3 regions of the Lachnospira hominis (ex Hitch et al. 2025) genome follow, and region 2 is predicted to be linked to each of the others. Evidence: predicted binding sites of a transcription regulator. Region 2 holds the regulator's gene; each other region holds the start of a gene.

Region 1 (8,323 bases), on a different contig from region 2:
GTCTGTCCTCTTTCGGAACCTGCATAAGTATTGCAAGCTCCTTAGTTTTCATTGGTACATAGAGGTCGTTATGCAAAATAAGATCCTCCAGCATATTTTTTCTGTCTTCAAACACTTTATCATATGTTCTTTTTGATTTATGTCCCATAACAATCCTCCCTGTTTTTGCCGTGATTAACTTGTCGTCTGCATAAAAAAGGATGCCCTTCAAGCTATCCTTAAAGAGCATCCTTATAACTTTTTAGAAATTAATATTCAATATAGCAGCAATAACAATAAATGCAATTGCAAGTATCTTTGTAAATAATACAAGCTTACCTTCTATTGAACGTCCTTTATTCTTACCCCAGTAAGTATCAGCAGCACCGCTGATTGCACCAGACAAGCCTGTCTGCTTACTTTCCTGCATAAGAACTACAATTGTTATTGCAATACAAACTAATATAAAAAGTCCCATAAGTAATACTCTAAATGTATCTGCCCATGACATTCCAAACATCAGTAACACCTCCTACTTGGTTAAAATCGTCACACAATAGTATAATTTTAACACAAGCATTTAATAATATCAAGTATTTATTATTTCTTTATCAAGAGAGATTCACCAGTCATTTCTGCCGGTTTCTCAAGTTCCATAATATCTATAAGAGTAGGAATAATATCGCAAAGCTTGCCATTCTCTTTAAGAGTATATGCCTCATCATAATTTACAAGTATAAATGGAACCGGATTTGTTGTATGTGCTGTATATGGTTCGCCATTGTCATCAATAAGCTTTTCAGCATTACCATGGTCAGCACAGATAAACATTACACCATCAACTTCCTTAACAGCCTCTACTACCTTGCCTACACACTCATCAACAGTCTCTATTGCCTTAACAACAGCGTCCATGATACCTGTATGTCCAACCATATCAGGATTAGCAAAGTTAGTAATTATTACATCATACTTTCCTGAACGTATTGCATCTGTAAACTTCTGGCACACTTCAGGTGCACTCATTTCAGGCTGAAGGTCGTATGTTGCAACCTTTGGTGATTTAACAAGAATTCTGTCCTCACCTTCATTTGGCTCCTCAACTCCGCCGTTAAAGAAAAATGTTACATGTGCATATTTCTCTGTCTCAGCAATTCTTGCCTGCTTTAAATGATTCTTTGCAAGGAATTCGCCGAATGTATTTGTAATTTCCTGCTTTTTGAACGCAACATACTTATTAGGAATTGTAACATCATAATCTGTGAAGCATACATAATGAACTTTCTTTCTTGGACCTCTGTCAAATCCAGCAAAATCATCATCACAGAAACATCTGGTAATTTCTCTTGCTCTGTCAGGTCTGAAGTTAAAGCAGATAACTGAATCGCCATCTTTGATAGTTGCAAGTGGCTTGCCATCTTCCTTAATAACTGTAGGAACAACGAACTCATCAGTCTTTCCGGCTGCATATGAATCGCTTATTGCACATCTTGCACAGGCAGCTTCATTACCAACGCCCTCTGTAAGTGCCTTGTATGCTGCTTCAATTCTGTCCCATCTGTTATCTCTGTCCATCGCATAATAACGACCCATGATTGAGGCAATCTTACCTACGCCGATTTCATCCATCTTGTTATAAAGCTGGTTAATGAAATCTTTTCCTCCGTCTGTTGCCGTATCACGTCCATCCATAAAACCATGAACATATACATTTTTAAGACCATTTCTCTTTGCAAGCTCAAGAAGTGCAAATACATGTGTAAGATGGCTGTGAACACCACCGTCTGAAAGAAGTCCATAAAGATGTAAATCAGAATTATTCTTCTTACAGTTCTCAATTGCACCAAGAAGTTCTTCATTTTCAAAGAAATCACCATCTTCAATAGACTTTGTAATTCTTGTAAGCTCCTGATATACAATTCTACCTGCACCCATATTAAGATGTCCTACTTCTGAGTTACCCATCTGACCATCCGGAAGTCCTACTGCAAGCCCGCTGGCATATCCTTTTACAAATGGATATTCTGCCATCAATTTATCCATTACAGGTGTATTGGCATTTGCAATACCATTACCCTCTTTTTTATCACTTAAACCATATCCGTCAAGTATCATTAAAACCACTGGTTTTTTAGACATAACAAAATCCTCCTTGTTTTTGCGAAGCAAAAATTTTATCTTCATTTTTTACCGAACGTATCATACCATATAATCCCGAAAAAGTAAAGAAAAAGCGGACACAACACTGTGTGTCCGCAATATTATAATTACTTGTCGTAATGAACTATCTTTGCAAATTCAGGCTTGAGGCTGGCACCGCCAACAAGACCTCCATCGATATCAGGCATTGAGAATATATGATTGGCATTGCCTGCATTGACACTGCCGCCATATAAAATTCTTATTCTCTCAGCAACAACCGCACCATATATATCACGTATATTAGTACGAATTGCAGAACATACTTCCTGTGCCTGTTCTGCTGTTGCAACTCTTCCTGTTCCTATCGCCCATATAGGTTCGTATGCAATAATACAATTAATAACCTTTTCCGGTGGTATGTATTTGAAAGCGTTGACAATCTGTTTTTTGATAAATTCAAGTGTAACTCCACTCTCACGCTGTTCAAGACTCTCTCCACAGCAAAGAATCGGAAGAAGCTTATGTTCTATAGCTTTCCTCATCTTTTTATTAATTATTTCATCTGTTTCATGAAAATATTGTCTTCTCTCCGAATGTCCGATTATAACATATGACACTCCGGCATCAACAAGCATCTCAGGCGATAACTCACCTGTATATGCTCCTTTTTCCTCATAAAACATGTTCTCAGCACCGACTTTTATATTGGTATCCTTCACTTCATTAACAACTGGGACAATATCAATTGCCGGCACACAAAATACGACGTCTACGTCGTCATTCTTTACCATTGGCTTTAGTTCTTCTGCAAGTTTAACAGCTCCGCTTGGAGTCATATTCATCTTCCAGTTACCAGCCACCATTTTCTTGCGCATACAGATACCCCTCCTGTAACATTAATACATTCGCAAAAACATCACGATTGATTTTATTTAATTATATCATACAATTTCTAAAAATGCCACTTATTTTACAGAATTTACGTAAAAATTCCCGGAATTTCTTATATGAAATCCCGGGACATATATAAAAATTATGTCAGTCGGTTTTTACTTGTCGTTAGCGGCTTCTACACCTGGAAGTTCTTTACCCTCAAGGAACTCAAGAGAAGCACCGCCACCTGTAGAGATATGTGTCATCTTATCGCCAAAACCAAGATTATTTACAGCTGCAGCTGAATCACCGCCACCGATAATTGTTGTAGCGTCTTTTAATGCTGCAAGTTCTTCTGCAACAGCGATTGTACCCTTTGCAAAGTTAGGAAATTCAAATACGCCCATTGGTCCGTTCCATACTACAGTCTTAGCATCTTTTAATGCATCCTTGTAGAGTTCACATGACTTAGGTCCGATATCCATACCCATATCATCATCTTCCTGATGACCTGCTGCTACGATACGGCTAGGTGTATCATTCTTAAATTCCTTTGTTACAACTGTATCAATAGGAATCAAAAGCTTAACGCCTTTCTTTTCAGCCTTTTCCATCATCTCTTTAGCATATTCAAGGTAATCATCCTCTACGAGAGACTTACCTACATTACCACCATGAGCCTTCTGGAATGTATATGACATACCGCCACCGATGATAAGTGTATCAACCTTGTCAAGAAGGTTATTGATAACTGAAATCTTAGATGAAACTTTAGAACCACCAAGAATAGCTACAAATGGTCTTACAGGATTATTTACTGCGTTGCCAAGGAAATCAATTTCCTTCTGCATAAGATAACCAACAACTGCTGTATCAACAAACTTTGTAACACCAACATTTGAACAATGTGCTCTGTGAGCTGTACCAAATGCATCATTTACAAATACATCGCAGATAGAAGCGAGATCTTTAGAAAACGCTTCACCATTCTTTGTTTCTTCAGGACGGAAACGTGTATTCTCAAGAAGAATAACATCACCATTCTTCATATCTGCTACTGCAGCTCTTGCATTATCGCCAACAACTGTGTCATCAGCAGCAAACTTTACTTCCTGACCAAGAAGTTCTGAAAGTCTCTTTGCAACAGGTGCAAGTGAAAATGTTGCATCTGGTCCCTTAGGTTTTCCGAGATGTGAACAAAGAATAACCTTACCACCATCAGCGATAAGCTTCTTGATTGTAGGAAGTGCAGCAACAAGACGTGTCTCATCTGTTATTCTGTCTCCATCAAGTGGTACATTAAAATCACATCTGCATAATACTCTTTTGCCATTAACGTTGATATCATCAACAGACTTTTTATTAAGCATAGTTTATTTCCTCCAAATTCATTTCTGACATACGATGAATAAATCCATCACAAAATAATACTTGATATAAGATAAAAACCAGAGAATATCATAATATATATTCCCTGGTTTTTTCTCTCGTTACTTATATGTTAAACGATTAGTTTAATTCAGCAAAATACTTGATTGTTCTAACCATCTGGCTTGTGTATGAATTTTCATTATCATACCAAGAAACAACCTGTACCTGGCATCCACCATTAGGAAGCTCATTAACCATTGTCTGTGTAGCATCGAATAATGAACCAAATCTCATACCAACGATATCGCTAGATACGATCTGCTCTGTGTTATAACCGAATGACTCTGTAGCAGCAGCCTTCATAGCAGCGTTAACTTCATCAACTGTAACCTTCTTAGCAACTACAGCATTAAGAATTGTTGTAGAACCTGTAGGTGTAGGAACTCTCTGAGCAGCTCCGATAAGCTTGCCATTAAGTTCTGGGATAACAAGACCGATAGCCTTAGCAGCACCTGTTGAGTTAGGAACGATGTTGCAGGCACCTGCTCTTGATCTTCTTAAATCACCCTTTCTCTGTGGGCCATCAAGAATCATCTGGTCACCTGTGTAAGCATGAATTGTACACATTATACCTGATTCGATTGTTGCACAATCATTAAGAGCCTTAGCCATAGGAGCTAAACAGTTTGTTGTACAAGAAGCAGCTGAGATAATCTGATCATCTGCTGTAAGTGTCTCATGGTTTACATTGTAAACGATAGTCTTTAAATCATTACCAGCTGGTGCAGAAATAACAACCTTCTTAGCACCTGCATTGATATGAGCCTGAGCCTTAGCCTTTGATGTATAGAAACCTGAACACTCAAGAACTACATCAACACCAATTTCGCCCCATGGACAGTTGTTAGCATCTGGCTCTTTATAAATTTTGATTGTCTTACCCTTAACAGTAATTGTACCAGCTTCATCATCAGCAGTAACCTGATCTTCTTCACCGAAGTTTACATATCTGCCCTGTGATGAATCATACTTTAAAAGATGAGCTAACATCTTAGGACTTGTTAAATCGTTGATAGCTACTACTTCGTATCCTTCTGCACCAAACATCTGTCTGAATGCAAGTCTGCCGATACGTCCAAAACCATTAATTGCAACTTTTACTGACATAAAAATTTCCTCCTAATATAAATTAGATTGTTAATTATTAATCAACTAGATTGTATTTTACATAATATAAGTAAAAATATCAAGTATTAATTACCTTTTTTTACAAAATGCAAAAAAAATCTTTCTATAAAGTTCTCCATTTAGTTAATTTGACGAAATTTCTTCCTGAACACACTCCGCAATATTTTTTGCATGATCCGACATTCTCTCAAGATTTGATAATATATCAAGGAAAACAACGCCATTTGAAGGGAGACATTTTCCATCTGAAAGCCTTTTTATATGCTTATCTCTCAATTCTTCTTCGAGATCATCAACCTCATCTTCTATTCTATATACATCACGTATAGCTGCATCATCGCCTGTTTCCCTGGCAACAACTGCCCTGTCAAAACAGCAGAGTACTTTATCCCAGAGCTGTCGTAATTCATCCTGCCCACGCTGTGAGAATACAATATCATGTTCTATTTTATATTTTGTAAGATCTGCAAGATTCTCCGCATGGTCAGATACTCTTTCAATATCAATAACCGCATGGAACAGGTCATTTACAAGAAGATGCTGCTTATCTGACAATGACTGGTTATTAAGTTTTATAAGATACGAAGTCAGATATTTTGAATAGTAATCAACTTCTTTTTCAAGCTCATATATCCTGTCTACAAGTTCCTGACTGTTTTCCCTTACTGCCCTTGACGCAATCTCAATATTGTCATAGGCAAGACGCCCCATGTTAATAACTTCATTTTTAGCACGTTCAACAGCAACAGACGGCTGTCCGAGAATTCTGTCATCAAAATGCCTGCTGATTTCAAGTTCTTCTTTATCACTTATTTCCTCTATCTGTTCGGTCTTCTTTTCAGGAACAATAATACCTGAAAGCTTAACAAGGAGCTTGGCAAAAGGAAACATTACAGCTGTACATGTAATATTAAAAAATGTATGGAATATTGATATCTCAACACCCGTTATATTATGAACTGCAATGTCCGGTCTTATACAGAAAAGAATAAAGCCAGCTGTACCAAACAGCAACGCACCTGCCACATTAAACAATAGATGCATACATGCAGCTCTTTTAGCAGTACGCGTTGTTCCTGCACTCGAAATAAGAGCTGTAACACATGAGCCTATATTTTGTCCAAGTGTTATAAAAATCGCCGCATTCGTCGTTACAACGCCGTTCATGGCAAGAGTCTGTAATATTCCGACAGATGCTGATGAGCTCTGTAAAATCGCAGTAACAACAATACCGATAAGTATTCCAAGAAATGGATTACTGCCTACAATCTTAAATGCATTTGAAAAAATCGGTGCATCTGTGTATGGTGCAATTGATGCACTCATAAATTCAAGTCCTTCAAACAGAAGACCGATACCAACAAACAACTCACCAACTGTCTTTGACCTGTCTTTTTTTGAAAAAAGACTAACAAATGCACCGATGCCTATAAGAAGCGGTGCATAAAAAGACGGCTGCAATGCTTTTGCAGCATCACCAATCTGTCCGAGTGATACAATCCATGCTGTAATTGTTGTTCCTATATTGGCTCCCATAATAACGCCTACAGCCTGAACAAGTGTCATAAGTCCTGCATTTACAAAACCTACAACCATTACTGTTGTCGCACCACTGCTCTGTATAATTGCAGTAATAAGTGCACCAACCAATATTGCCAGAAATCTGTTTCTTGTAAGATAGCCAAGCAGCGACTTCATTTTGCCTCCGGCTGATTTCTGCATGCCGTCTGCCATTCTATTCATACCATAGAGGAACATTCCTATTCCTCCCGCAAATTCAAACAAGCTGCCTATTCCATTCATTATGAACATTTACCGTCCTTTTCGTCACATAGTATTTTAATTTTGTGTTAATTTAATTTTACACTTATTTTACATAATATCAATTGCAATCATTAATTTCAAGTTATATTCAATCGTTTTTATAAAAAAGCCGTAATGTTTTTAAAATTATCACAAATATGGTATACTTAATTTTGAAAAAATAAACACATTACACATGTGCATTTTATACATTTTAATTATTCAGCTATGAAGATTGGAGATTAAACATGAACAGACCTGCCGACTTTCACACACACAGCCTTTTCTCTTCGGATTCTGATGCAAAACCCGAAGAAAACATTAAAGCTGCGATAAATCTTGGACTTTCGTCAATATGCTTTACTGAACACAATGATTTTGATTTTCCACCGGAAGATAACAAAGATGTGTTATTCCAGCTTGATTTTGACAATTATATTTCAAGTATTGCCAGCATCAAAGAATTATATTCAGAACAGATTCCTGTATATATAGGTGTTGAACAGGGACTTTGCCGCTCCGCCGCAGACAGAATTAATGACTACGACAAAAATCATATTCTTGATTTTATAATAGGTTCTTCCCATCTTGTATACGGCAATGATCCTTACTATCCAAAATTCTGGGAAGGCCGCAACATAGATGAAGTAATCTATGCTTACTACGAAAGTATCCTTGATAATTTAGACACTTGTAATAATTTTGATATTTATGGTCATATTGATTATATAATACGTTATATTCCGGATAAATCATACGAGTATAACTATAAGAACTTTTCTGATATCATTGATGAAGTGTTAAAAAAAATCATCTATAATGGCAAAGGAATAGAGATTAACACTGCAGGGCTTCGTTATGGTCTTAATGCCACAAACCCATCAGCCGAAATAGTTTTAAGATACCGCGAACTCGGTGGTGAAATAATAACCATCGGCTCAGATGCACATTACAGCCGCGATATCGG
Region 2 (8,323 bases):
TGTCCACGGATAATCACATATCCTTTTGACGAAAGATTTCTCGGATAACCGTCTCCATATCCGACAGAGACAGTTGCAAGCTTTGTCTCATGCTGTGTTGTAAATGTTCCGCCATAACTTACACGTTCGCCTGCCGGTACTGTCTTTACCATAGTAACATGACTTTTCAGTTCAAGTGCCGGTTTAAGCTGAACTTTATCTTTATTAACTTCGTCAGAAGGATACATTCCGTACATTGCTATTCCAAGACGCACCATATCTTTATATGTATCAGGCATATCTATAACTGCCGCACTGTTTGCACAGTGTTTTATTTCAAATGTAATCCCATCATCTTCAAGTTTTTTTATAAAACCATTAAACTTCTCATACTGTCTGTTTGCTGATGTTTTATCAGTCTCATCCGAAGCTGCAAAATGAGTAAAAATACCTCTTACATTAAGATTAGGAAGCTGCTTGATTTTCTTTACAAGCATAACACCGCTCTCATCAGGTTCCATTCCTATTCTTCTCATTCCTGTATCTACTTTAATATGGCATATTGCTGTCTTTCCTGTCTTTTTTGCCGCCTCGCTTAATTCCTCGGCTGTCTCATAATCAAAAACTGTAGCTGCAACTTCATTTTCAACCAGAGTTTCATATTCATCTGTATTTACAAAGCCAAGTATTAATATAGGTTTATCTATTCCATTTTCTCTTAAATTAACTGCTTCATCAAGAGTTGCAACAGCATACCCGAAGACTTTTGAATACACTGCTTTTGCAACTGCAACGTCTCCATGCCCGTATCCGTCTGCCTTGACTACTGCAAGTGACTTTGTGCCGGCAGGCGTAAGTGCCATAAGTGCCTCTACATTGGATTCTATGTTTCCGAGTTCAACATCTGCATATACTCTGTAATACTTTCCCATTTTAACTCTGTTCCCCGATTCCTTATTTTTTAATTATAATCTGTATTATTTTGTGTAAAAACTGTGCTTAACGACTCTGCAATATCCCATGCTTTCATTGAAAATGTGCCTTGATTTTTCCGGCACATATCACCGGCACAGCCATGTATATATACAGCCAGTGCTGCTGCAAAACACTCATCATCAAATCCTGCACACATCATGCCGGCAATAACTCCCGTAAGCACATCTCCGGAACCGCCTGTTGCCATTCCGCAATTTCCGGAAGTATTGATATATATGTCATCATGGTCACAAACCACTGTTGCTGCATCTTTTAATACGCATATAACACCATGTTCTTTTGAATAACATGATGCCGTCTCCACAGGATTTCCCTTTATCTGTCCTATGCTTTTTCCTGTAAGCCGTGACATTTCTCCAACATGCGGTGTCATAATCACTTTGCCTTTGTATCTGCTTATATATTCATAATATTCTTCATTTTCTGAGATGATATTCAAAGCATCCGCATCAAGTATTAATGTTGCATCCGAACCTGATTGTAAAATGCATTTTACAATCTCTTCTGACTGTCCTGAAACCGATAAGCCCGGGCCTGCAATAATGCAGTCAGCCCATGTACACCATTTTGTAAGTTCATCACAATTGCTGTTTTTATCATTATATGTGTCACATATTGATTCCGGCACAAGTGTAAGAAGTGCATTTTTATTATTTTCATGTGTAAAAACCCTCACAAGCCCGCAGCCGCTTCTGTATGCAGACTGTGCTGACATAAACGCCGCACCGCCCATACTCCTGCTTCCCGCCGCTATAAGCACTTTTCCGCTCGTTCCTTTATTACCGTCTGCTTCTCTTTCGGGAATCGTCAGAATATCCTTTTTTTCAATCATTCTTGCCGGATTATTTTCTAATATTTTTTGCACATTGTCCTGACTGACTGCAAAACCTATATCAGAAACTATTACTTTTCCTGCATATTTCCTACCGGGATACAAAACCATCCCTGTCTTGTCAAATCCAAATGTAACTGTATAATCTGCTTTTACTTTCTTATTGCTTACCTGAACTATTCCCGCACTAAGCCCCGACGGAATATCAACCGCCACCTTAACTGCACTGACACGGTTAATCTCATCTATAATCTGTGCATAAACACCCGTGACATCTCTTGAAAGTCCAATTCCAAACATTGCATCTATAATAAAATCATATTCATCCAGTGGTAGTATGTTATCTTGTACTGCACATTCAAATGGAATTTCAAGATTTTTTATAATATTTTTCTGCAGCTCATACTCATCTGTTCCCGGCTCTTTTCTGCCAGCTTCATACACCAATGTTTTATAACCATGAAGATAAAGCTGACGTATGGCAGCAAGCCCGTCAGCTCCATTGTTTCCTTTTGTACAGACAACGCAGATGCTTATATCTTTTTTTCCGCTGTCTTTTTTATTGTATGCAAGTTTTTCCACAAATGATGATACAGACAATGCTGCACGCTCCATAAGAACTACAGATGGAATCCCTGTCGTTTTTATTGAATATTCATCTATTTTTTTCATTGCAGCAGAATCAAGTAAATACTTCATATACAGTTACTCCTGACCTTTTGAATTAATATCATCAAGGACTCCCATGATCTCCGGTCCAAAGATATTATGCATTCCCGAATAAAGCTGTTCGTTCATACTCTCCTTATCATGCTTTATAAGAAGATTCTTTTTGAGCTTGATTCTTGTAGCTTCAATCCATTTATCCAGCACTTCAAGATCTGCTTTGTTTTCATTAATCTTCGCATAGCACATCTTTACCGTTTCAACCAGAAGTTTTCTATTAGCTTCTGCCAGCTGTCTTGGAATCTCTTTTTCTTCATCTTCAAGTGATTCAATCTTGTCTTTTGCTTCATGTATAAGACGCTGGTTTTTATTCATACGTTTCTTACGACGAAAATCATTGCCGTCTTCTTCCATATTTTCAACGACATCCTGAATAACCTGTTCTTTTATCTTTTTTACTTCTTTTAAATCATTGGTTACCTGTCCCTGTTTTTTTAGCAGGTCATTAACCTTTTTTTCCCAATACTTTATCTCGTCAGTTTTGCTGACCTCCGGGACAAGCAGATACCATCTCTTATCTAGTGTAAGAATAGGAATATGATTAAATGATGCTGTGTCTTTTATTAAATCATATGTAATATCTGCCATGATAAATCACCCCTCCTGTATATTACGAGTTTTACCATTTTTATTTGCTATATTATATGAAAGTCTCATAAGGCTCTCTGATAAATGTACATTTTCAACTACAACATCTTCAGGCATATTAAGGTCTGTATGTGCAAAATTCCATATTGCCTTTATTCCGTCTTCAGCCACTTCTTTTGCAACTTCTCTTGCTGCCTGTCTTGGAATTGTAAGTGCAACTATCTCGATATTATTTTCTTTTATAAACCCTTTTAGTTCATCCATCATCATAATATCTAGACTGCCTATCTTTTTGCCTTTAAGCTCATGATTATTATCAAAAACACCTTTTATTATAAATCCTCTCTTTGCAAAATCACCCGAATTAACAAGTGCTGCACCGAGATTACCTGCACCGATAATAATCATATTATGAGTACGGTCAATACCAAGAATTTTAGCTATCTCATCATAAAGATACTTTACATTATATCCGTATCCCTGCTGGCCAAACCCTCCAAAATTGTTCAGATCCTGTCTTATCTGCGATGCGGTAACCTTCATCCTTGCACTGAGTTCTTTTGATGAGATTCTTTGAACACCGCTTTCAATCAATTCACCAAGATATCTATAGTATCTTGGAAGTCTCCTGATTACCGCAGATGATATTTTTTTTGTCTCTTCCATATTGCTCATCCGTACCTTCCTGTTTTTTCGTATTTTTTATTATAAACCAATGTTAAAACAATGTCAAAGTCAGCCTAATACTCTCTTGGCAATATCAACTGATTCCTTCGCATCTTTCGCATAGAAATCCGCATGAATTTCTTTTGCATATTCCGGTGTAAGGACAGCACCGCCTACCATAACTTTACAATCAAGATTATTTTCATGCAAAAGTTCGATTGTCTCTTTCATTGATACAAGTGTTGTTGTCATAAGTGCTGAAAGTCCTACAAGTTTTACATCATTTTCTTTTACCGCATCAACTACAGCCTGATAAGGAACATCTTTTCCCAGATCTATAACATCATATCCATAATTTTCAAGAAGAACTTTTACAATATTTTTTCCTATATCATGCACATCGCCTTTTACTGTCGCAATTACAATTTTTCCTTTACTCACCGGTGCCGCATCACTTTTTATCATAAATTTTCTTATAACTTCAAATGCCGCCTGTGCAACTGATGCGGACATTATCAGCTGCGGAAGGAAAAGTGTGCCTTTTTCAAATTCCTCACCGATTTTATCAAGTGCCGGTATTAAAACTTCATTGACAACTTCCATTGAGTCTGTATTTTCCAGAAGCTTAGCTGTACAGTCAGCACCTTCATTTTTAAGTCCGTTAAGAACTGCATTGTAAAGTGCAAGCTTATCACCTTCAAGTCCTGTATCATTATCAGAAGCTGATTGCTGTATGCCCTTTGCACCATCCGGCCCTGATTTTGTGTCCGTTCCTGCTGATTTATTTTCAGAAATGACAATCTTTGGTACTATCTGTTTTCCTGCATAATGCTTTATAAAATCAACTGAATTCTTATCAAATCCTGCAAGAAGCTTGTAAGCTCTTACAGCACCTGTCATCTCTTCAATATTAGGATTGATAATAGGAAGGTCAAGTCCATTTTCAAGTGCCATTGTAAGAAAAATGTGATTTACAAGCACACGGTTAGGAAGCCCGAAGGAAATGTTGGATACGCCGAGAACTGTCTTCAATCCAAGTTCTGTCTTGACACGGTGAAGTGCTTTAAGCGTCTCAACTACCCCGTCCTGCTCTGCAGATGCAGTAAGTGTAAGACAGTCAATGTATACATTTTCTTTCGGAATGCCTATTGCAAGTGCCGCATCTAGAATTTTCTTTGCAATTGCAAATCTGTCTTCCGCCTTTTTAGGAATACCATTTTTATCAAGAGTAAGTCCAACAACAGAAGCTCCGTATTTTTTTACAAGTGGAAGAACATTTTTAAGAGACTCTTCCTCACCGTTTACTGAATTGACTATCGGCTTACCGTTGTATACACGAAGTGCTGCCTCAAGCACTTCAGGAATTGTAGAATCAAGCTGAAGCGGAACATCCACTACTGACTGCAGTGACTTGACAGCTGTTATCATCATCTCACGCTCATCTATTCCCGGAAGTCCGACATTGACATCAAGAATATCAGCTCCTGCCTGAACCTGTTCAAGTGCCTGATTAAGTATGTAATCTATATCGCCTTTACGCAAAGCTTCCTGAAATATTTTCTTGCCTGTAGGATTAATTCTCTCACCGATTATTCTCGGCTGGTCTATCGGAACTACCTTTGTTGCAGAACATACTGCTGCCGGAATTACTTTTTGTGGCAGCTCATTTACAATTGCATTGCCATTTTCTTTAAGCATATCTGAAAGTTCTTTAATAAATTCCGGATTTGTACCGCAGCATCCGCCGAATACCCTGATTCCGTACTTTCTTAAATCTTTCATAAATTCAGCAAAATCTTTTGGTCCCACATTATATTCATTCGTCTGTGGGTCAGGAAGTCCTGCATTAGGCTTAACTACAACAGGAAGGTTGGTCCATTTTGTAACTTCTTCTATAACAGGTTCTAACTCTTTTGGGCCGAGTGAACAATTGACACCAATGGCATCAACACCAAGTCCTTCAAGAGTAAGTGCCATTGACGGAACCATACATCCTGTAAATGTTCTTTTATTCATCTCAAATGTCATTGTACACATTATAGGAAGGTCAGAATTTTCTTTTGCGGCAAGTACAGCAGCCTTTACATCAAGCAGGTCTGTCATTGTCTCAAATACAACAAGGTCAGCCCCCGCATTGCTTCCGGCTTTCACCACCTCTGCATACATCTCATATGCCTCTTCAAAGCTTAAAGTGCCTGTAGGCTCTAAAAGCTGGCCTATCGGACCTACATCAAGTGCTACCAGTGCCTCAGGTTTGACATTATCTCTGGCTGTAATCGCATTTTTAATTCCTGCAGTGACAAGTTCATCCACGCTGTGTCCGCATTCTTCCAGTTTGTAAGCGTTGCCGCCAAATGTATTGGCATATATTACATCTGAACCGGCATTAAGATACTGCTCATGAATAGAAACAAGAAGTTCCGGATGTGTAATATTAAGCATCTCAGGTGTTTCACCCATTTTCATGCCTGCTGCCTGAAGCATTGTTCCCATTGCTCCATCAAGAATAACATAATCTCTTTTTAATAATTCTCTAAAATCTCTAGCCATTACAACGTCCACCTTTCTGTCTGAACTGACACTTCTTATTCATACTGCATGTCTGACATCCTCTTGCCCTCTGAGGAATTGGATTTTTCGACAGTCCTATAACTGCCGTAACTGATTTTGTCGGTGTGAGCATATCTGTCGAACTGACATTAAGCCCAATCTGTTTTGGAGCATTTAATACATGAAGGAACTGTCCCTGAAGACTTATCGGCAGATCTCCGTATCCAAGTCCAAACCTGAATGTCTGGTAATATCCGGGATTTTCCTCTTTTATGATAAGTTCAGCCCGGTCACATGCCTGTTCAACTGCAACGCTGCACAGACTGTCTATCGCAACAGCCTCAGCCATGTCACGTATCTGTGCTATTCTTATAAGTCTGTCTGCATCAGCAGATATCGTAACCGCCATAAGCACAGCCTTATCGCATCCATCAAGATGTTTTTTTATAGAATTTCCTGTAAGAAACAGATTCGTATCTTTAACAAGAATTCCTTTTTCTTCTCTTGAAATATCGCATACTTTGTATACAAATCTGGGTTTTACACAGCTAAGCACTTCTTTCTCACATTTTGTTATAAGCTTATCAAGCTGCTCATCAATATCCTCACCTCTGTGTCCCATATATCTTAATGCTTCATTTTTATCGAGTTGTCCAAGAACTATATCAGCATGCATGTATCATTAACTCCCGCCTTTCATAGCATCTGCTATGAATTTTATCTTTTTTTCTTCTTTTTACGTCCTGTTCCCTTTGCTTTTTCCATGCTGATTTTTCTGCCCTTTATGGTAACATTTTCCATTGCAAGCAGAACTGCATCTGCATACTTTGAAGGTACTTCAACAAATGTATAATTATCAAGCATATCGATAGAGCCGACAAGCTTACCGGGAATTCCTGACTCACCTGTTATTGCACCAAGAATATTAGCCGGCTTAATCTTATCTTTTTTACCCACATTGATAAAAAGTCTTACCATGCCTCTCCTGTCAGCATCAAGGTCATAATGAACCTGTTCAAGTTCCTCTCTGTCCTCAAGTGAATCACCTACTACCATTTTAAGAAGTGCAGCAGCCACATCAAGGCATGTATAATCTTCCATATTAAGCCTGTCCTCAACAGCCTCAACCATATCTGAAAGCCCTCCGGCTTCAATAGTCTCCTTTATATTTGAAAATATTGCTTCAAGCTTTGTATTTTTCACATCATCCATTGATGGAATAGGTTTTGCCTTGATTTTTGTCTTGCAGTAACGCTCAATATCCTTCAGCTTATATGCTTCTTTTCCGGAAACAAATGATAAAGCAACACCCTCTCTTCCGGCACGTCCGGTTCTTCCTATTCTGTGCACATAATATTCTTCATCCTGAGGCAGGTCATAATTAAATACAACATCAACATCATCAACGTCAATTCCTCTTGCCGCAACATCTGTAGCAATAAGTATTTCTGTCTTTCCGCTTCTGAAATCAGCCATTACCCTGTCTCTCTGGGCCTGCTTCATATCTCCGTGAATTCCGTCTGCAAAATATCCTCTGCCTTTAAGCTCAGATATAAGCTCGTCAACCTGTCTTTTTGTATTACAGAATACAACTGAAAGTCTCGGATTATATATATCTATCAGCCTGCATAAAAGCTCATTCTTGTTCTTTGGTCTTACTTCATAATAATACTGTTCAATATTCTTTACTGTAAGTTCTTTTCTTACAACCTTGATAATTTCAGCATCCTTCTGGAAATTCTTTGCAATATCCATAATAGCCTTAGGCATTGTCGCTGAGAACATTATTGTCTGTCTGTCTTCAGGTGTATCTGTAAGGATAGTCTCCATATCCTCCCTGAAGCCCATATCGAGCATTTCATCTGCCTCATCAAGAACTACCATTGAAACATTATCAAATTTAACTGTCTTTCTTCTCATATGGTCCATAACACGTCCCGGCGTACCTACAAGAATCTGCACTCCAGCTTTTAATGACTTAATCTG
Region 3 (8,323 bases), on a different contig from region 2:
AATCTTGAAAATGTTGACGGACGAGTTGATTTAAATGATGTAGAATTTTCATATGTCCCTGATAAAAAGCTTATTGAAGATTTTAATCTTCATGTAAAAAAAGGTCAGAAAATTGCCATTGTAGGACCTACAGGATGTGGTAAAACAACAATTATCAACCTGCTTATGAGATTCTATGATGTAAACAGCGGCTCAATAGATGTGTCGGGTGTTGATATAAGGGAGCTTACAAGACGTTCACTCAGGGCGGGCTATGGAATGGTTCTGCAGGATACGTGGCTTAAAAGTGGTACAATCCGTGAAAATATTATAATGGGTAGGCCTGATGCAACAGATGAAGAAATAATCGAAGCGGCAAAGGCAGCTCATTCACACGGATTCATAAAACGACTTCCAAATGGTTATGATACAGTAATAGGTGAAGATGGCGGCAGCCTTTCACAGGGACAGAAACAGCTTTTGTGTATAACAAGAGTTATGCTTTGTCATCCACCTATGCTTATTCTTGATGAGGCGACATCGTCTATTGATACGAGAACTGAAATCAAGATACAGAATGCATTTAATAAGCTTATGGAAGGAAGAACAAGTTTTATTGTTGCACACAGACTTTCTACAATCCAGTCAGCAGACGTGATTCTGGTAATGAAAGACGGTCATATTATTGAACAGGGTAATCATGAAGAATTACTTGCTAAGAATGGATTTTATAAGAAACTTTATGAAAGCCAGTTTGCACAATAGAGTAAGAAGGAGTGTGACATTCATGACAATGATTAATAAGGAAAAAGTCCTTAAAGGCGTTGGTAAAGCTGTGGATGCTGCCAATAATGCAGCAGATAAAGCGGCAGCATTTGCAAAGGAAAAAGAACTTGATAAAAAAGCAAAAAACATGGCTCATACACTTGAAGACGGAATAAAGTCAGCAGGCGAGTCGCTTGAAAATCTTTTTAAAAATTAAAAAAATCCTGCTCACCGGTGATTGGTGGGCAGGATTTTCTGATATATACCAGATTGATGTTGACTTATAGGATAAAATGCCTGCCTATGCAACATGCTTATTTATTTTCCTTCATAGCTTTTTTGAATTCAAATGCAAACAGGATTGCTGTGAAGCAGACAGCTATAAAATCTGCAACAGGTTCAGCCATGTATACCGCATTGGTCTGATTTGCCTTAAAAATTGCAGGCATAATATATATAAGCGGAATAAGCAGTATAAATTTTCGCATAACAGCAACAATAATTGAATCTTTTGCTTTGCCAAGAGCATTAAATGCCATCTGGCATGCAATCTGAATTCCGAACATAAACATTGAAGCCATGTATATTCTTAAAGCCTGTGATGTAAAACTTAAAAGTGCGTTATCAGATGTGAACATCATCGCAAACATCTGTGGGAACAGCATAACGATTGCCCATAAAACTATAGAATAGCTAAAACTTACCTTTAAGAGCAGCTGGAAAGTTTTACGTACACGGTCATTATTTTTGGCACCGTAATTATAACTCATAATAGGCTGAGCTCCCTGACCAAGTCCCTGAAGCGGAAGCATTGCGAACTGCATTACACTTGTAAGGATTGTCATGGCACCAACGGCAATATCTCCGCCGTATTTTAAGAGTGATGAATTAAAACATACTGATATAATACTTTCGCTTGCCTGCATGATAAAAAGTGAAGAACCAAGAGCAACGCAAGGAAGAATAATCTTTGCATGCAGTCTCAGATTTTCCGGCTTTATTTTAAGGAAAGTCTTTTTGCCAAATAAAAAGCTTAAAACCCATATACATGACAAAGTCTGTGAAATAATTGTTGCGAGTGCGGCACCACGGACACCCATATTCATTCCAAATATAAATACAGGGTCAAGAACTATATTTGCAACAGCACCAATTAAGACAGATAACATGCCGATTTTTGCAAATCCCTGTGCCGTTATAAATGCATTCATGCCAAGTGTAAGTTGTACAAATATAGTTCCGATGGCATAAATGTTCATATAATTGACAGCGTAGGAAATTGTATTTTCACTTGCACCAAATGCGAGCAGGAAAGTTTTATTTCCTATAAGTAGAATAATTGTAAGAATTATTGATATTATAATCTGAAGAGAAAAGCAGTTGCCGAGAATTTTCTGAGCGGCATCTGTGTCTTTCTTTCCCATGTAAATAGATGCACGAGGGGCACCACCATTTCCTACAAGTGCCGCAAATGACGATATTATCATAATAAGCGGCATACACACACCGACTCCGGTAAGGGCAAGAGCACCGACATCTTTTATGTGTCCGATATACATTCGGTCAACTATGTTATAAAGCATGTTGATAAGCTGGGCAGCAACAGTAGGAAGAGCAAGCTTTAATAAAAGTCTGCCTATAGGCTGTGTGCCGAGGAAATCTTTATTATCATCCATATTTTTTCTCCTTTTTATGAAAATGCAATTGTAGCGGACGTTCTAAAGTCTATTTTAAAAAGCAAAGTAACTGTACTATACACTTTTTACATAAAATTTACAAGTATTACCAAACTGACCATATAAAATAAATGTAGTTTGGCACTATAAATAATATCAGATATAGAGTAATCTTCGTGGAAAGGAATTCAGAAGATAATAATTCCTCAAAAAAATAGAAATAGAAAAGGGAGAATCATTATGGAAAAATCAAAGGATTATGTAAAGGTCCTTGCACAGGCAGCTTTATGTGCAGCATTATGTTATGTCGGAGCAACATTTATAAAGATTGATATTCCTGTTGGAACAGAAAAGACAATGTTCCACTTTGGTAATACTTTCTGTGTGCTTGCAGCTCTTCTTGTTGGCGGTCCATGGGGAGGGCTTGCTGGAGCAGTCGGAATGACAATCAGTGATTTGACAACATCATACGTTACAAGTGCACCTAAGACATTTGTTCTTAAACTTTGTATCGGTCTTATTGTAGGTCTTGTTGCACACAAAGGCTTTAAACTTTCAAAAGAACATTCAGCAAAATATGTAACTATGGCAACAATCGTATCAAGTGCGGCAGGAATGGTATTTAATATATTTGCAGATCCAATTGTTGGATATTTTTACAAGACATATATTCTTGGAGTTCCACAGGATTTATCTAAGGCACTTGCAAAAATCGGTGCGTTGACAACTTCTGTTAATGCAGTGATAGCTGTAATATTTGCATCAGTTATTTATCTTATTTTAAGACCTGTTCTTAAAAAGAGCGGTATGTTAAGAGAAATGTAATTTATATATAAGTTTATGTGAGACTGTAAAAGTCAATATGGGAATGCCGGTTCAGTTAAAAGTGACCGGCATTTTTTATGCCCGGAATGCAGCCGGAAAAGAGTGTTATTTTTATATCAGGTTTGTTAAAAATTTAATTAATAAATTTTTTGTGACAGATTGAAATAATTATGATAGAGTGTATAAGGTTAATTAATGTGCGTAAGGGTTACGCGGGAATGGAGTAAAAATTGAGCAGATTAACGATTATAACAAAAGACAAGGCTCAGGTTACAATGGAGTCTTTGTATCAGGATTTGGAGAGAAGGATAGTTGCCAGTCCTCCGGGATTATGTACTATTGACCTTACAAGGTCATTTATAAAAATGTGTCTTGCACAGTCATGTGGTAAATGTGTTCCGTGCAGGGTGGGTCTGAGACAGCTTGCAAGACTTTTTGATGATGTTCTTGATGGAAATGCAACAGATGAGACACTTGATGTTATAAGACTTACAGCAGAAGGAATCTATCTGTCTGCTGACTGTGCAATCGGATATGAAGCAGCTAAGCTTGTTTTAAAATGTATAGATGGATGCGAGGACGATTTCCGTTCCCACATCGAAAGAGGATTTTGTTCATGTAACAGCAGCCAGCCTGTTGCATGTGTTAAATCATGTCCTGCCGGAGTTGATATACCGGGATATATTGCACTTGTGCATGACAAAAGATATGCAGATGCAGTGCGTCTTATCAGAAGAGATAATCCGCTTCCTGTTACATGTGCATATATATGTGAACATCCATGTGAAAACAGATGTAAGAGAACACTTATAGATGCACCTGTTAATATTCGTGGATTAAAGAAAATGGCAGTTGATAATGCTGGCGTTGTTGATGTTCCTGAATGTGGTGAGCCGACAGGAAAGAAAGTTGCCATTATCGGTGGAGGTCCAGGTGGACTTAGTGCAGCTTATTATCTGTCACTTATGGGCCATAAGGTTACTATTTTTGAACAGAGAAAACAGCTTGGTGGTATGTTAAGATACGGAATTCCGAACTACAGACTTCCAAGAACAAAACTTGATGAGGATATTAATGCGATACTTTCTACAGGGATAGAGGTTAAGAAAAATATAAGTGTAGGAACAGATATTACTCTTGAAGACATTAATAAAGAATATGATGCAATTTATATTTCAATAGGTGCCCATGCCGATAAGAAAATCGGTATTGATGGTGAAGATGCAAAAATCGGCGTGACATCGGCAGTTGAGATGCTTCGTGCGATTGGTGATGATGAAATACCTGATTATACAGGAAAGAAAGTTGTAGTAATCGGCGGAGGTAATGTTGCAATGGACGTTGCACGTTCATCAGTAAGGCTTGGTGCAGAAAAAGTCAGCATTGTATACAGAAGACGTAAAGAAGATATGACTGCACTTGAAGAAGAGGTTGCAGGAGCAGAGGCAGAAGGATGCGATATTCTCGAACTTATGTCACCTGTGAGAATTGAAAAAGATAAAAATGACAAGGTTGTAGGTCTCTGGGTACAGCCGCAGATGATAAGTAAAATCAAGGGTGGAAGACCATCACCTAAGACAGCAGCAAAAGATGAGGTTCTTATACCTTGCGATTTGATTGTTGTGGCAATCGGACAGGGTATCGAGACAAGATATTTTGAGGAACATGGTGTTACAGTTAAGCGAGGAACTATTGAAGCACTTGCAACAAGCGAAATCAAAGAACATAAGGGTATATTTGCTGGAGGTGACTGTGTTACAGGTCCGGCGACAGTAATAAGAGCTATTGCAGCCGGTAAGGTAGCAGCAGCCAATATTGATGATTATCTTGGATTCCATCACGAAATTACATGTGATGTGGAAATTCCATATGCAGGTTATGAGGACAAGATTCCTTGTGGCAGGGTTGAGGTAGCAGTGCGTGATGCCGCAGACCGTAAGAAAGACTTTGAGCCTATTGAATATGGTTTCTCATGTGAGGAAGCATGTCAGGAGTCAGGAAGATGTTTAAGATGCGACCATTTTGGTTTTGGCTCATTTAGAGGAGGAAGAGAAGAACAATGGTAAATTTAACAATAAATGGTACAAAAGTATCAGTAAAAGAAGGAACCACTATTCTTGATGCGGCAAAGAGTATCGGTGAGACAATACCTACATTATGTTACCTTAAAGAGATAAATGAAATCGGTGCGTGCAGAGTGTGTGTTGTTGAGGTTGAAGGAACAGAACGCTGTGTTACTGCATGTAATAACTTTGTAGAAGAAGGAATGGTTGTATATACTAACTCACGTAAGGTTCGTACAACAAGAAAAACTAATGTAAAACTTATACTTTCACAGCATGATTATAAATGTGGTACATGTGTAAGAAGTGGTAATTGTACACTTCAGTCACTTGCAAATGAATTAAATATTTCAGAGATGCCATATGATTCTATTCTTGAAAAGGATAACTGGGATATGACATTTCCACTTATCCGTAATGCACAGAAATGTATAAAATGTATGAGATGTGTGCAGATTTGCGACAATATTCAGGAAATGCATATATGGGATGTAGTTAATACAGGTTCAAGAACAACTGTAAATGTGCGTGGCAACCAGAATATCAGGGAGACAGCATGTACACTTTGTGGACAGTGCGTGGTAAATTGTCCTGTAGGTGCATTAAGAGAACGTGATGACGTAGGCATGGTTCTTGATGCTGTTGAAGATGATGAAGTTATCACAGTTGTTCAGGTAGCACCTGCTGTAAGAACAGCATGGGGTGAAAGCTTCGGACTGTCAAAGGAATTTGCAACAGCAAAGAGACTTGTTGGTGGTTTGAGAAAAATAGGTTTTGATTACATATTTGATACGACATTTGCGGCAGATATGACAATTATGGAGGAGGGAAGCGAATTTCTTGAAAGACTTCCTGAAATAAAGGAGTCAGGGCTTCCGATGTTTACATCATGTTGTCCGGGCTGGGTAAAGTTTATCAAGAGCCAGTATCCTGATATGGCAGACAGACTTTCTTCAGCAAAATCACCTCAGCAGATGTTTGGTGCAATTACAAAGTCATATTATGCACAGAAGCTTGGAGTAGACCCTGAAAAGATTTTCTGCGTTTCGATCATGCCTTGTCTTGCAAAGAAAGATGAGTACACATGGGATGGTGCAAAAGATGTTGATGCTGTCCTTACAACAAGAGAAGTTGAGAGATTATTCAAGGCATTTTTCATTAAGACAGATGAACTTGAAGAAGATGAATTCGATAATCCGCTTGGCGAAAGCACAGGTGCAGGTGTTATCTTCGGTGCAACAGGTGGTGTTATGGAAGCAGCTTTAAGAAGTGCATATTATCTTGTGACGAAGAAAAATCCTGAACCGGATGCATTTAAGGCTGTAAGAGGACTTGATGGATGGAAAGAAGCTGAATTTGATCTTGATGGAACAGATATTAAAGTTGCTGTGGCAAGCGGACTTGGAAATACAAGACGCCTTATGAATGCAATCAAAAAAGGAGAAGTCCATTATGATTTTGTAGAAATTATGTCATGTCCGGGCGGATGTATCAATGGTGGAGGACAACCATTTAAAGATGATGCATCAATGGTAGAGGAAAGAAGAAATGTTCTCTATGGACTTGATAAGCATAATAATATCAGATTTTCACACGAAAATCCGTCAGTTATAAAGTGCTATGAAGAGTATTTTGAAAAGCCTTTATCGCATAAATCACATGAAATCCTGCATGTTAAACATGTGTAAAAAAATAACAGAATATAATTGACACTAATGGGCAGAATAATTATAATAGCCCTAGGAAGTTTATTTTATGAAGCAAAGGTGCTTGTATCTGTGGGTATAGGTGCCTTTGTTTCTTTTGTTATTAAGTGTTATGAAGAAATGAGGCAAAGATATGAATATTTTTGATATTATAGGGCCGGTAATGGTAGGTCCATCAAGCTCGCATACCGCAGGGGCTGTAAAAATCGGGTATATAGCTAGAAAACTTATGGGAGAGGAGATTGCAGAGGCAGAGATTCTTCTGTATGGTTCATTTCTTGCAACAGGAAAAGGACATGGAACAAATATGGCACTTGTGGCAGGACTTATGGGAATGAAACCTGATGATAACAGAATTCCTGACAGTCTGAATATTGCAAAGGAACGTGGCATGCAAGTGACGTTTGGCGTATCAGATTTAAAAGAAGCACATCCTAACACGGCACAGCTTCGACTTACGGGAGTTACAGGAAGAAAACTTGAAGTAGTAGGTGAATCTATAGGAGGTTCAAGAATCAATATTGCAAAAATTGATGGAATTGATACAAACTTTTCGGGAGATTATCCGACACTTGTTGTTCATAACATAGATCAGCCTGGACATGTAAGCGAAGTAACATCAATGCTTGCACATAAGTCAGTCAATATTGCAGCAATGCAGCTTTACCGTTCAAACAGGGGTGGAGAAGCTGTTATGGTTGTCGAGTGTGACCAGGAAGTACCACAGGAAGGCATAAAATGGCTTGAGAAAGCCGAGGGAGTAGTCAAGGTAACATACCTTAGTCTGGAGGATTAATATGATTAGTTATCATTCGATTGAAGATATAGTGGATTTATGCAATGAAAATAATATGTCATTCTGGCAGGTGATACTACGTGCAGATGCATCTGAGAGGATGGCTGCGGAGGATGCTTCATTTGCGACAATGCGTGATATGTACAGGGCAATGAAGAGAGCTGATGCCGAGTATGATAAGACACTGAAGTCACCGAGCGGTCTTTCAGGCGGCGATGGTGAAAAGATGAGAAAATATAATAAAGATGGAAAAAATCTTTGTGGTCCGTTTATGGGACTTGCTATGGAAAAAGCGATAAAAATGGGTGAATCTAATGCGTGTATGAAAAGGATAGTTGCAGCACCTACAGCAGGCTCATGCGGCGTAATACCGGCCGTTTTTCTTGCCTATGAGGAATGTTTTAATGTGCCTGAAGATAAAATGGTAAAAGCAATGTTTGTGTCGGCAGGGGTTGGAGCAGTCATAGCAGAAAATGCGAGCATAGCGGGAGCATCCGGTGGATGTCAGGCTGA

Evidence for each region. The regulator Rex, encoded in region 2, represses fermentation and respiration genes when NADH is low (regulators of the CRP and FNR family bind a similar motif). The targets are predictions, from matches to a motif close to ATTGTTAANTANTTAACAAT.
Region 1: the regulator Rex is predicted to act here: its motif matches at 5,559-5,578, upstream of gap (type I glyceraldehyde-3-phosphate dehydrogenase).
Region 3: the regulator Rex is predicted to act here: its motif matches at 3,367-3,386, upstream of WMO38_RS12385 (NAD(P)-binding protein).

What each region holds. Positions count from the first base shown of each region.
Region 1 covers NZ_JBBMES010000014.1:54,454-62,776, reverse strand. Annotated here, with positions in the region: gene rnr (ribonuclease R) at 1-148, opposite strand, end outside; gene secG (preprotein translocase subunit SecG) at 242-499, opposite strand; gene gpmI (2,3-bisphosphoglycerate-independent phosphoglycerate mutase) at 580-2,118, opposite strand; gene tpiA (triose-phosphate isomerase) at 2,247-2,996, opposite strand; gene WMO38_RS11500 (phosphoglycerate kinase) at 3,171-4,364, opposite strand; gene gap (type I glyceraldehyde-3-phosphate dehydrogenase) at 4,504-5,532, opposite strand; gene WMO38_RS11490 (Na/Pi cotransporter family protein) at 5,677-7,365, opposite strand; gene WMO38_RS11485 (histidinol-phosphatase HisJ family protein) at 7,605-8,323, shown strand, end outside.
Region 2 covers NZ_JBBMES010000001.1:174,784-183,106, reverse strand. Annotated here, with positions in the region: gene alr (alanine racemase) at 1-911, opposite strand, end outside; gene WMO38_RS00795 (NAD(P)H-hydrate dehydratase) at 941-2,506, opposite strand; gene WMO38_RS00790 (hypothetical protein) at 2,513-3,121, opposite strand; gene WMO38_RS00785 (redox-sensing transcriptional repressor Rex) at 3,128-3,796, opposite strand; gene WMO38_RS00780 (homocysteine S-methyltransferase family protein) at 3,857-6,337, opposite strand; gene WMO38_RS00775 (5-methyltetrahydrofolate--homocysteine methyltransferase) at 6,330-7,013, opposite strand; gene WMO38_RS00770 (DEAD/DEAH box helicase) at 7,055-8,323, opposite strand, start outside.
Region 3 covers NZ_JBBMES010000017.1:9,869-18,191, forward strand. Annotated here, with positions in the region: gene WMO38_RS12365 (ABC transporter ATP-binding protein) at 1-744, shown strand, start outside; gene WMO38_RS12370 (hypothetical protein) at 767-961, shown strand; gene WMO38_RS12375 (MATE family efflux transporter) at 1,059-2,420, opposite strand; gene WMO38_RS12380 (ECF transporter S component) at 2,661-3,245, shown strand; gene WMO38_RS12385 (NAD(P)-binding protein) at 3,476-5,311, shown strand; gene WMO38_RS12390 (NADH-dependent [FeFe] hydrogenase, group A6) at 5,305-6,996, shown strand; gene sdaAB (L-serine ammonia-lyase, iron-sulfur-dependent subunit beta) at 7,148-7,810, shown strand; gene sdaAA (L-serine ammonia-lyase, iron-sulfur-dependent, subunit alpha) at 7,812-8,323, shown strand, end outside.